DNA from 2 places in the Dietzia sp. WMMA184 genome. Region 2 is predicted to be linked to the other one. Evidence: riboswitches for the same ligand, from Rfam matches in the RefSeq annotation. Region 2 holds a riboswitch; the other holds the start of a gene.
The links. A riboswitch is a leader RNA that binds a small molecule or an ion and turns the genes downstream of it on or off. The one in region 2 is predicted to bind cobalamin.

Region 1: linked by a shared signal. The riboswitch ahead of CK206_RS11980 (ABC transporter substrate-binding protein) and the one ahead of cobN (cobaltochelatase subunit CobN) in region 2 are both predicted to bind cobalamin.

What each region holds. Positions count from the first base shown of each region.
Region 1 is NZ_NXEI01000001.1:2,608,880-2,613,085, forward strand. It holds gene CK206_RS11975 (iron ABC transporter permease) at 1-1,016, opposite strand, end outside; gene CK206_RS11980 (ABC transporter substrate-binding protein) at 1,013-1,951, opposite strand; cobalamin riboswitch at 2,040-2,184, opposite strand; gene CK206_RS11985 (carboxymuconolactone decarboxylase family protein) at 2,340-2,756, shown strand; gene CK206_RS11990 (long-chain fatty acid--CoA ligase) at 2,844-4,206, shown strand, end outside.
Region 2 is NZ_NXEI01000001.1:1,021,148-1,025,353, reverse strand. It holds gene CK206_RS04715 (nitrite reductase) at 1-331, opposite strand, end outside; gene CK206_RS04710 (M23 family metallopeptidase) at 423-1,748, shown strand; cobalamin riboswitch at 1,844-2,038, shown strand; gene cobN (cobaltochelatase subunit CobN) at 2,056-4,206, shown strand, end outside.

The DNA of each region.
Region 1 (4,206 bases), 1.6 Mb from region 2:
CGGCTGCGGCGCAGGACGATGAGGAAGAACGGGGCGCCGATCGCGGTGGTGACCACTCCGATGGGCAGCTCGGCCGGGCTCATCGCGGTGCGGGCGACGACGTCGGCCAGGATGAGGAACGCCGCGCCTACCAGCAGCGACACCGGCAGCAGCAGGCGGTGCCCCGGCCCGATGAGCATCCGCACGGCGTGCGGGATGACGATGCCCACGAACCCGATCAGGCCCGACACGGACACCACCGCCGCCGTGCCGAGGGTGGCCACGCTGATGAGGACCAGGCGCACCCGCGCCGGGGCGATCCCCAGCGTCGCGGCCTCGGCGTCCCCGACCGCCATCACGTCGAGGGTGCGGCGGAACAGGGCGATCACGGCCACCGCCACGAGCACGTACGGCAGCACCGTCCGCACGTCGGTCCAGCCGCTGGTCGTGAGGCGGCCGAGCGTCCACGAGTACACCTGCCGCAGGGTCTCGTCGTGGCGCTGCATGAAGAACGTCTGGATGGCGCTGGCGAACGCCGCCACGGCGACGCCGGCGAGGATGATGACCACCTCGCTGCGTCCACCGCCGACACTGCGGCCCAGCGTGTAGGTGGCCAGCACCGCGATCATGCCGCCGGCGAACGCGGCGGGCGGCACCATCGCCGAGCCCATCGCGCCGCCCACGACGATCGCCAGGGTGGCGCCCAGCCCCGCCCCGCTGGACACCCCGAGCAGGTACGGGTCGGCGAGCGGGTTGCGGAACACGCCCTGGTAGGTGGCCCCGGCGATCGCGAGCATCGCGCCGACGATCGCGCCCAGCACCACGCGTGGGATGCGGATCTCCCAGAGGATGACCTGCTGACGTTCGGTGAACCCCGAGTTGATGTCGACGAGCGGCAGCCGGCCCACCAGTTCGAGCACCACGCCGCCCGGGGTGAGGCCGGCCGGGCCGATGAGGGTGCCGAGCAGGACCGCCGCGGCCAGCAACAGCGTCGCCCCGCCCAGCACGAGGGCGCGGCGGGGCGACGGGCGGGTCACGAGGCGGGCTGGTTCGCGGGGCTCTCCGCGGTCTCCGGCGCGGCGTCGGGCACCGCGGTGACGATCGCGGCGACCTCGCGCATGAAGTCGACCACGCGCGGGCCCCACCGGCTGGACAGGTCCTCGTCGACCACGTGGACGCGCCCGTCGCGCACGGCGGTGAGTCCGTCCCAACCCGGCCGCTCGGCCACGACCTCCGGGGTGATGCCGCAGCACTGGCCGTCGGCGAGGAACACGAGGTCCGGGTCGGCCTCGAGGATGAGTTCCTCGGACAGCTGCGGGTAGGGGTCGTCGCCGGTGGCGATCGAGGTTAGGCCGAACAGGGAGTAGATCTCCCCGACGTAGGTGTCGTCGGTGACGGTGTAGTAGGTGTCGTCGAGCTCGTGGAAGTACGTCAGCGGGGTCTCGCGCTCCGGCACCGAGGCGACGATCTCGTCGATCTCGCTCTGCATCCGCGACACGAGTTCGGCGGCCTCGCCGATGTGCCCGGTGGCCGCCCCGACCTGCTCGAGCTGGGTGTAGGTGTCGTCGAGGGTCTGCGCGGCGGGCAGCTGCAGCACCTCGACGCCGGAGCGTTCGAGGCCGGCCACGATGTCCCCGGTGTCGTCGGTGAGCACGACGAGGTCCGGCGCGTATCCCAGGATCGCCTCGAGGTTGGGCGTGTAGCCGGACAGGTCGGTGACCGGGGCGTCGGAGGGGAAGTCGGACCGCTCGTCGACCGCCACGACGCTGTCCCCGGCGCCGACGGCGTAGAGCATCTCGGTGGTGGTGGGGGCCAGCGACACGATCGCCTGCGGTTCCTCCGCCGCGGCGGAGGTCTGGTCGGCCGGGGCCGGCTCGTCGCCGCCGGTGCCGCTGCCGCTGCACGCGGAGGCGACCAGCGCCAGGGCGGCCAGGGGGGCGAGCAGCAGCGAGCGGGCTCGTGGATGGTGCATGGCATCCTCCGTGATTCGGAGGAAGAAAACAGCTCGGGCCGCGGCCTGGGCCGCTGCACGCGACCGTCCTTCGTCCGAGGTCAGTACGTACGGCTGCCGCGGAACCGGCCGACCTGGCTCGCCCGTCCTGAGACGGGATCACAGTTGCGGGACAGCGTCGGATTCGCACCGACTTCCGCCGAGTTGCCGCGGGGTCCGACGCTGGTGGCCGGACCCGTCGAGGGTATCCCACCCGTCGTCGCGTCCGCCCATCCCATACATCCGCTGTCGCCCCTGTCCGAGCCGTCCCCGCGCCTGGCCGGGGCGGGGCGAGGTCACGCGGAGCTGGTGACGACGGTCGGGGAGGATGGATCGCGATACCTGTCGGCAGTGGGAGAGGACCGTGGAGATGACGACGACGACGAGTTCTGCAGGCGAGGGGCCTTCGGCCGCGGATCTGCGCGAGCAGGGTTTCGCGACCAGGCGCGAGGTGATGAGCGACGACTTCGTCGACCGGGCCATGGACCGGGCTGTCGGGACGGAGTCGGAGGCGATCCAGCACGTGGTCGCAGAGAACGTGTGGGGCAACATCTGGAACCGGCCCGGGTTGGACCGACGGGATCGCAGCCTGCTTAATATCGGGATGCTCGTGGCACTGCGCGCGGACGCCGAGCCGGCGGGGCATGTACGCGGCGGGTTGACCAACGGGTTGACCCGCGAGGAGATCACCGAGGCGGTCATCCACGCCTCGGAGTACTGCGGCGCGCCGGCGGCCCTCGCGGCGACGAGGACCGTCCAGACCGTCTTCGACGACCTCGACGGGTGATCGCCCACACGGCCCAAGGACGTCATGGACGTCAGGTAGTCTCGACACGAGAGTGACAGACGCCACCCCTCGATCAAGGAGCCCCTCATGAAGAGCACGATGATGCCGGAGCAGTTGAACATCAGCACGATCCTGCAGTTCGGTGCGACCGTCCACTCCGATGCGGTCGTCACCACCTGGACCGATCAGGGACCACGGAAGATCACCTACGGCGATCTGGGCAAGCACGCCGCGCAGCTGGCCAACGCGCTGCGTTCCCTGGGGGTCGACGGTGACCAGCGGGTCGCCACATTCCAGTGGAACAACTCCGAGCACTTGGAGGCCTACCTCGCGATCCCGTCCATGGGCGCCGTGCTGCATCCGCTGAACATCCGGCTGTTCCCGGACCAGCTCGAGTTCGTGGCCAACCACGCAGAGGACAAGGTCGTGATCGTCGACCCGAGCCTCGTCCCGCTCCTGCAGCCGCTCCTGCCCCGGTTCTCGACGGTCGAGCACGTCATCGTCACCGGTGGGGGCGCCGCGAACCTCGAGGCTCCCGAGGGCATCCAGGTGCACGACTACGACGCGCTCCTCGCCGCCCAGCCCACCGAGTTCGATTGGCCGGAGGTCGACGAGAACTCCGGCGCCGCGATGGCCTACACCTCGGGCACCACCGGCGACCCGAAGGGCGTCGTCTACTCGCACCGGTCGATCTACCTCCACTCGATGCAGGTGTGCATGTCCGACGGCATGGACATCTCGCTCGACGACAACGTGCTGGCGATCGTGCCGATGTTCCACGCCATGTCGTGGGGCCTGCCGTACGCCGCGTTCATGGTGGGCGCCTCGCTGCTCATGCCGGAGCGTTTCCTACAGCCCGAGCCGCTGGCCGCGATGATCGCCTCCGAGCGTCCGACGCTGGCCGCCGCCGTCCCCACGATCTGGCAGGCAGTGGACGCGTACAGCGTGGACCACCCCATCGACATGTCGAGCTTCCGTGCGGTCGTCGTGGGCGGCAGCTCGTGCCCGCCGGAGCTGATCCGCAAGTTCCGGGACAAATACGGGATCAACATCGTCCACGCGTGGGGCATGACCGAGACCTCGCCCATCGGCACCCTGTCCCGCCCGAAGGCCTCCCTGCCGGAGGAGAAGCAGTTCGAGCTCCGCATGACGCAGGGCCGACTCATCGCCGGCGTGAAGGCCCGTATCGTCGACGATTCCGGCCAGGCCCTGCCATGGGACGGCGAGTCCGTCGGCGAGCTGGAGGTCCGCGGCCCGTGGATCACCGGCAGTTACTACAAGGTGGACGCCTCGGACTCCTTCGACGACGGCTGGCTGCGCACCGGCGACGTGGGGTATATCAAGCCCGAGGCGTTCCTGCAGCTCACCGACCGCGCGAAGGACATCATCAAGTCCGGTGGCGAGTGGATCTCGTCCGTCGAGGTGGAGAACTACCTCCTCGAGCACCCGT
Region 2 (4,206 bases):
GCGGCGAGACGAGGACGTTGCGCACCAGCTCGTGCCCGGGCGCGGGGAGCAGGCCCGTCTCCGCGATCGCCGCCACCACCTCGCCGGGCAGCTGCCCGTCCGGACCGATCGGCAGAGCCCGCAGTTGCAGGTTCGCGCGTGTCGTGACGTGCACGTTGTCGTCGTCGCCGTATCTCACGGCGACCCCGTGCAGGCCGGCCAGTGCCGCCGGTGACACGCGGCCGCCCGGCACGCGCAGCCGGACCAGGGCGCCGTCGGAGGCCGGCCACGGCCGCAGGACGCCCGGGCACATTTCGCCACGGGTCCGGCGGGTGGGTTCGGCGATGCTCACGGGGGCCATTGTGGCAGCCCGACGCGCGCGTTCATTTTCCCGATCCCCGGTGGTAAGTTTCTCTTCACAACTGAAGAAACGGAGCTCCACCGTGACACCTCGCCGCGTACCCACCCTTCTCGCCTCCGTCCTCACCGCAGTCGCACTGGTCGCGGCCGGGTGTTCGTCGGACGCCGCCACCGAACCCGCCGCCGCCGAAGCGGCCACCACCACCACGGCATCACCGGCCGCCGGGTCCGTCGCTGGGGTGACCGTCCCGGACGCGTTCACCGCGATCACCGTGGTCCCCATCGGGAGCCCGCCGCTGCCGTTCAAGGGCACCGACGGCAAGTACCACGTGGCCTACGACCTGCAGCTCACCAACGCCACCAAGGTGCCGGCGAGCGTGGACAAGATCGATGTGGTGGACGGCGCCGATCCCTCCAAGGTCATCGCCAGCTTCTCCGCCAACGAGCTGGTGGATCCGGACTGCGTCTTCGGCGACTGCAACCGCCTGCGGGACCTGCCCGCCGGGTACGTCGACACCGCGCAGATCCCGCCGCAGGAGAGCCGGGTCGTGTTCATCGACTTCACCCTCGACTCGCTCGACCAGGCCCCGGACGCGGTGCTGCACCACCTCTACGGGACCGGCGCCGCCTCGCCGGCGTTCGGGGAGCCGGGGCCCATCGACTACCTCACGACACCGGTCGTCTTCTCCACCCGGACCGTTCCGGTCATCGCACCGCCCGTGCGGGGCGAGAACTGGGTGGCCCTCAACGGGTGTTGCGAACCGGGGTTCCCGCACCGCAGCTCGGTGATGTCGGTCAACGGCAAGCTCAACAACAGCCAGCGCTTCGCGATCGACTGGAAGCGCACCAACGACCAGGGCGAGTTCTATACCGGCGACAGGAACCACAACGAGAGCTACGTGGACTACGGCGCCGAGATCCTCGCCGTCGCCGACGCCACCGTCGTCTCGGTCCTCGACGGGATGGACGCCAACGCGCCGGGGGTCCTGCCCGCGAGCAACCCGGAACTGGCCTCCAAGCTCACCGTCGAGAACGTGGACGGCAACCACGTGGTGCTCGACCTCGGTGACGGCGTGTACGCGATGTACGCACACATGATCTCCGGCTCGGTCACGGTGAAACCCGGCGACACGGTGACCGAGGGCCAGGTGCTGGGCAAGCTCGGGAACACCGGCAACGCCAACGCCTCGCACCTGCACTTCCAGCTCATGGACGGGCCGAGCCTGCTCGAGGCCGACTCGCTGCCGTACGAGCTGAAGGGGTTCGACTACGCCGGGCAGGTCCCGCCGCAGCGGATCGCCGACGCCGACGACTTCCTGTCCGGCACCTTCGTCGACGGGGCGACCCTCTCGCCGGAGCCGCGGATGAACGAGCTGCCCCTCAACCTCGCGGTGGTGGACTTCCCCTGACCGGGACGGCCGTCCCCGGCTGACGCGAGGCAGCCAGGTAAGTCGCTCCTGACCCTCGCGCGACGGCCGGGCGGCCACTGGCGGGGTCCGCCGGATAGGCTCGCCGGTGCCGTGGTGTTCGGGAAGCCGGAGGAAAAGCCGGCGCGGCCCTCGCCACTGTAGTCGCGGAGTCACGCGGCCCTCGTCCGTCCCTCACGGGTCGGAGACCACTGGATCCACGGGTCCGGGAAGGTCGGTCGCACGGCGTTGATGCGGAAGCCAGGAGACCGGCCACGGCGACATGTTCCACGAGGGTTTGGAGAAGAACATGCGCCCCACCCGGCGTTTGGCGTCCCCTGATGGCGCCTCGGCACAGCACGACGTGCCCCGCATCACCCTGTTGTCCACCTCCGACACGGACCTGCTCTCCGCGCGCGAATCCGGCGCGGCGTTCACGCTCGGCAACCCGTCTCGACTCGACGTCGAGGCGAATCTGCCCGAACTGCTCGACGGCGCCGACCTGGTGGTGGTCCGCATCCTCGGCTCGCGGCGATCGTGGGACGCCGGGTTCGCCGCCGTGCTCGGCGCGGGCGTTCCGGTGGTGGTCCTGGGTGGCGAGCAGACCCCCGACGCCGACCTTATGGAGCTGTCCACCGTCCCGATCGGCACCGCGGCCGAGGCACACCGCTATCTCGCCGAGGGCGGCCCGGGCAACCTGGCGCAGCTGCACGCGTTCCTGGCCGACACCGTGTTGCTCACCGGCGCCGGGTTCGAGCCGCCGGAGAACGTGCCGGTGTGGGGTATGCCGCCGCGGCCGGACACGACGGAAGCCCCCGGCCTGCCCCGCGTGGGCGTGCTCTACTACCGCGCCCACGAGGTGAGCGGGAACTCCGGGTTCGCCCACGCGCTGGCCGACGCGATCGACGCCGCTGGCGCGGTGGGAGTGCCGGTCTTCGCCGGCTCCCTGCGCTCGGCCCCCGACGAGTTGTTCGACGCCCTTGGCACTCTCGATGCGCTGGTCGTGACGGTTCTCGCCGCCGGCGGCACCACTCCCGGCACGGTGAGCGCGGGCGGCGAGGACGAGACGTGGGACGTCGAGCGCATCGCCGCGCTCGACATTCCCGTATTGCAGGGCCTGTGCCTGACGTGGAGCCGCGAGGACTGGGCGGCCTCCGACGACGGCGTCAACCCGCTGGACTCCGCCAACCAGATCGCGATCCCCGAGTTCGACGGCCGGATCATCACTGCGCCGTTCTCGTTCAAGGAGATCGACGCCGACGGACTGCCCCGCTACGTGGCCGATCCCGAGCGGTGCGCGCGTGTCGCCGGGATCGCCGTGGCCCACGCGCGGCTGCGCCATGTGGCGCCCGCCGACCGCAAGGTCGCGCTGGTCCTGTCGGCCTATCCGACCAAGCACTCCCGCATCGGCAACGCCGTCGGTCTGGACACCCCGGTCTCGACCATCCGCCTGCTGCGCCGGATGCGCGACGAGGGTTACGACCTGGGCCCGGACGACGGCCCCATCGCGCGCTTTCTCGATCGACCGGGCCTCGACCTCACCGAGCCGGGGGCGGATGGCACCGTCGCGGAGGGCGGTTTCCCCGACGACACCGCCGCCGGCGACGCCCTCATCCACGCGCTCATCGCCGCGGGCGGGCAGGACGAGGAGTGGCTCACCAGCGCCCAGCTCACCGACAGCCACGTCCGGATCTCCACCGACGACTACCTGCGCTGGACCGCGGACCTGCCCGAGGCGCTGCGTGCGGAGATGGTCGAGGCGTGGGGGCCCGCGCCGGGCGAGCTGTTCGTCAACGACGCCGGAGAGATCGTCCTGGCCACCATCCAGGCCGGCAACGTCGTCCTGTTGATCCAGCCGCCCCGCGGGTTCGGCGAGAACCCGGTCGCCATCTATCACGACCCCGAGCTCGCGCCGTCCCATCACTACCTGGCCGCCTACCGCTGGCTCGCCCGCGGCTTCGGCGCGCACGCGCTGGTGCACATCGGCAAGCACGGCTCGCTCGAATGGCTGCCGGGCAAGAACGCCGCGCTCTCGGCGGACTGCGCCACCGACGCGGCGATCGCCGACCTTCCGCTGATCTACCCCTTCCTCGTCAACGACCCCGGCGAGGGCGCCCAGGCCAAGCGCCGCGCGCACGCGACGATCGTCGACCACCTGGTCCCGCCGATGGCCCGCGCGGAGTCGTACGGAGACATCGCCCGGCTGGAGCAGCTGCTCGACGAGTACGGGAACATCGCGTCGATGGACCCGGCCAAGCTCCCGGCCATCCGCGCGCAGATCTGGACCCTCATGCAGTCCGCGCACATGCACGAGGACCTGGGACTCGAGCAGCGCCCCGACGACGAGGAGTTCGACGACTTCCTCCTCCACGTGGACGGCTGGCTGTGCGAGATCAAGGACGTCCAGATCCGCGACGGCCTGCACGTCCTGGGCCAGGCGCCCGCGGGCGAGGCGCGCGTC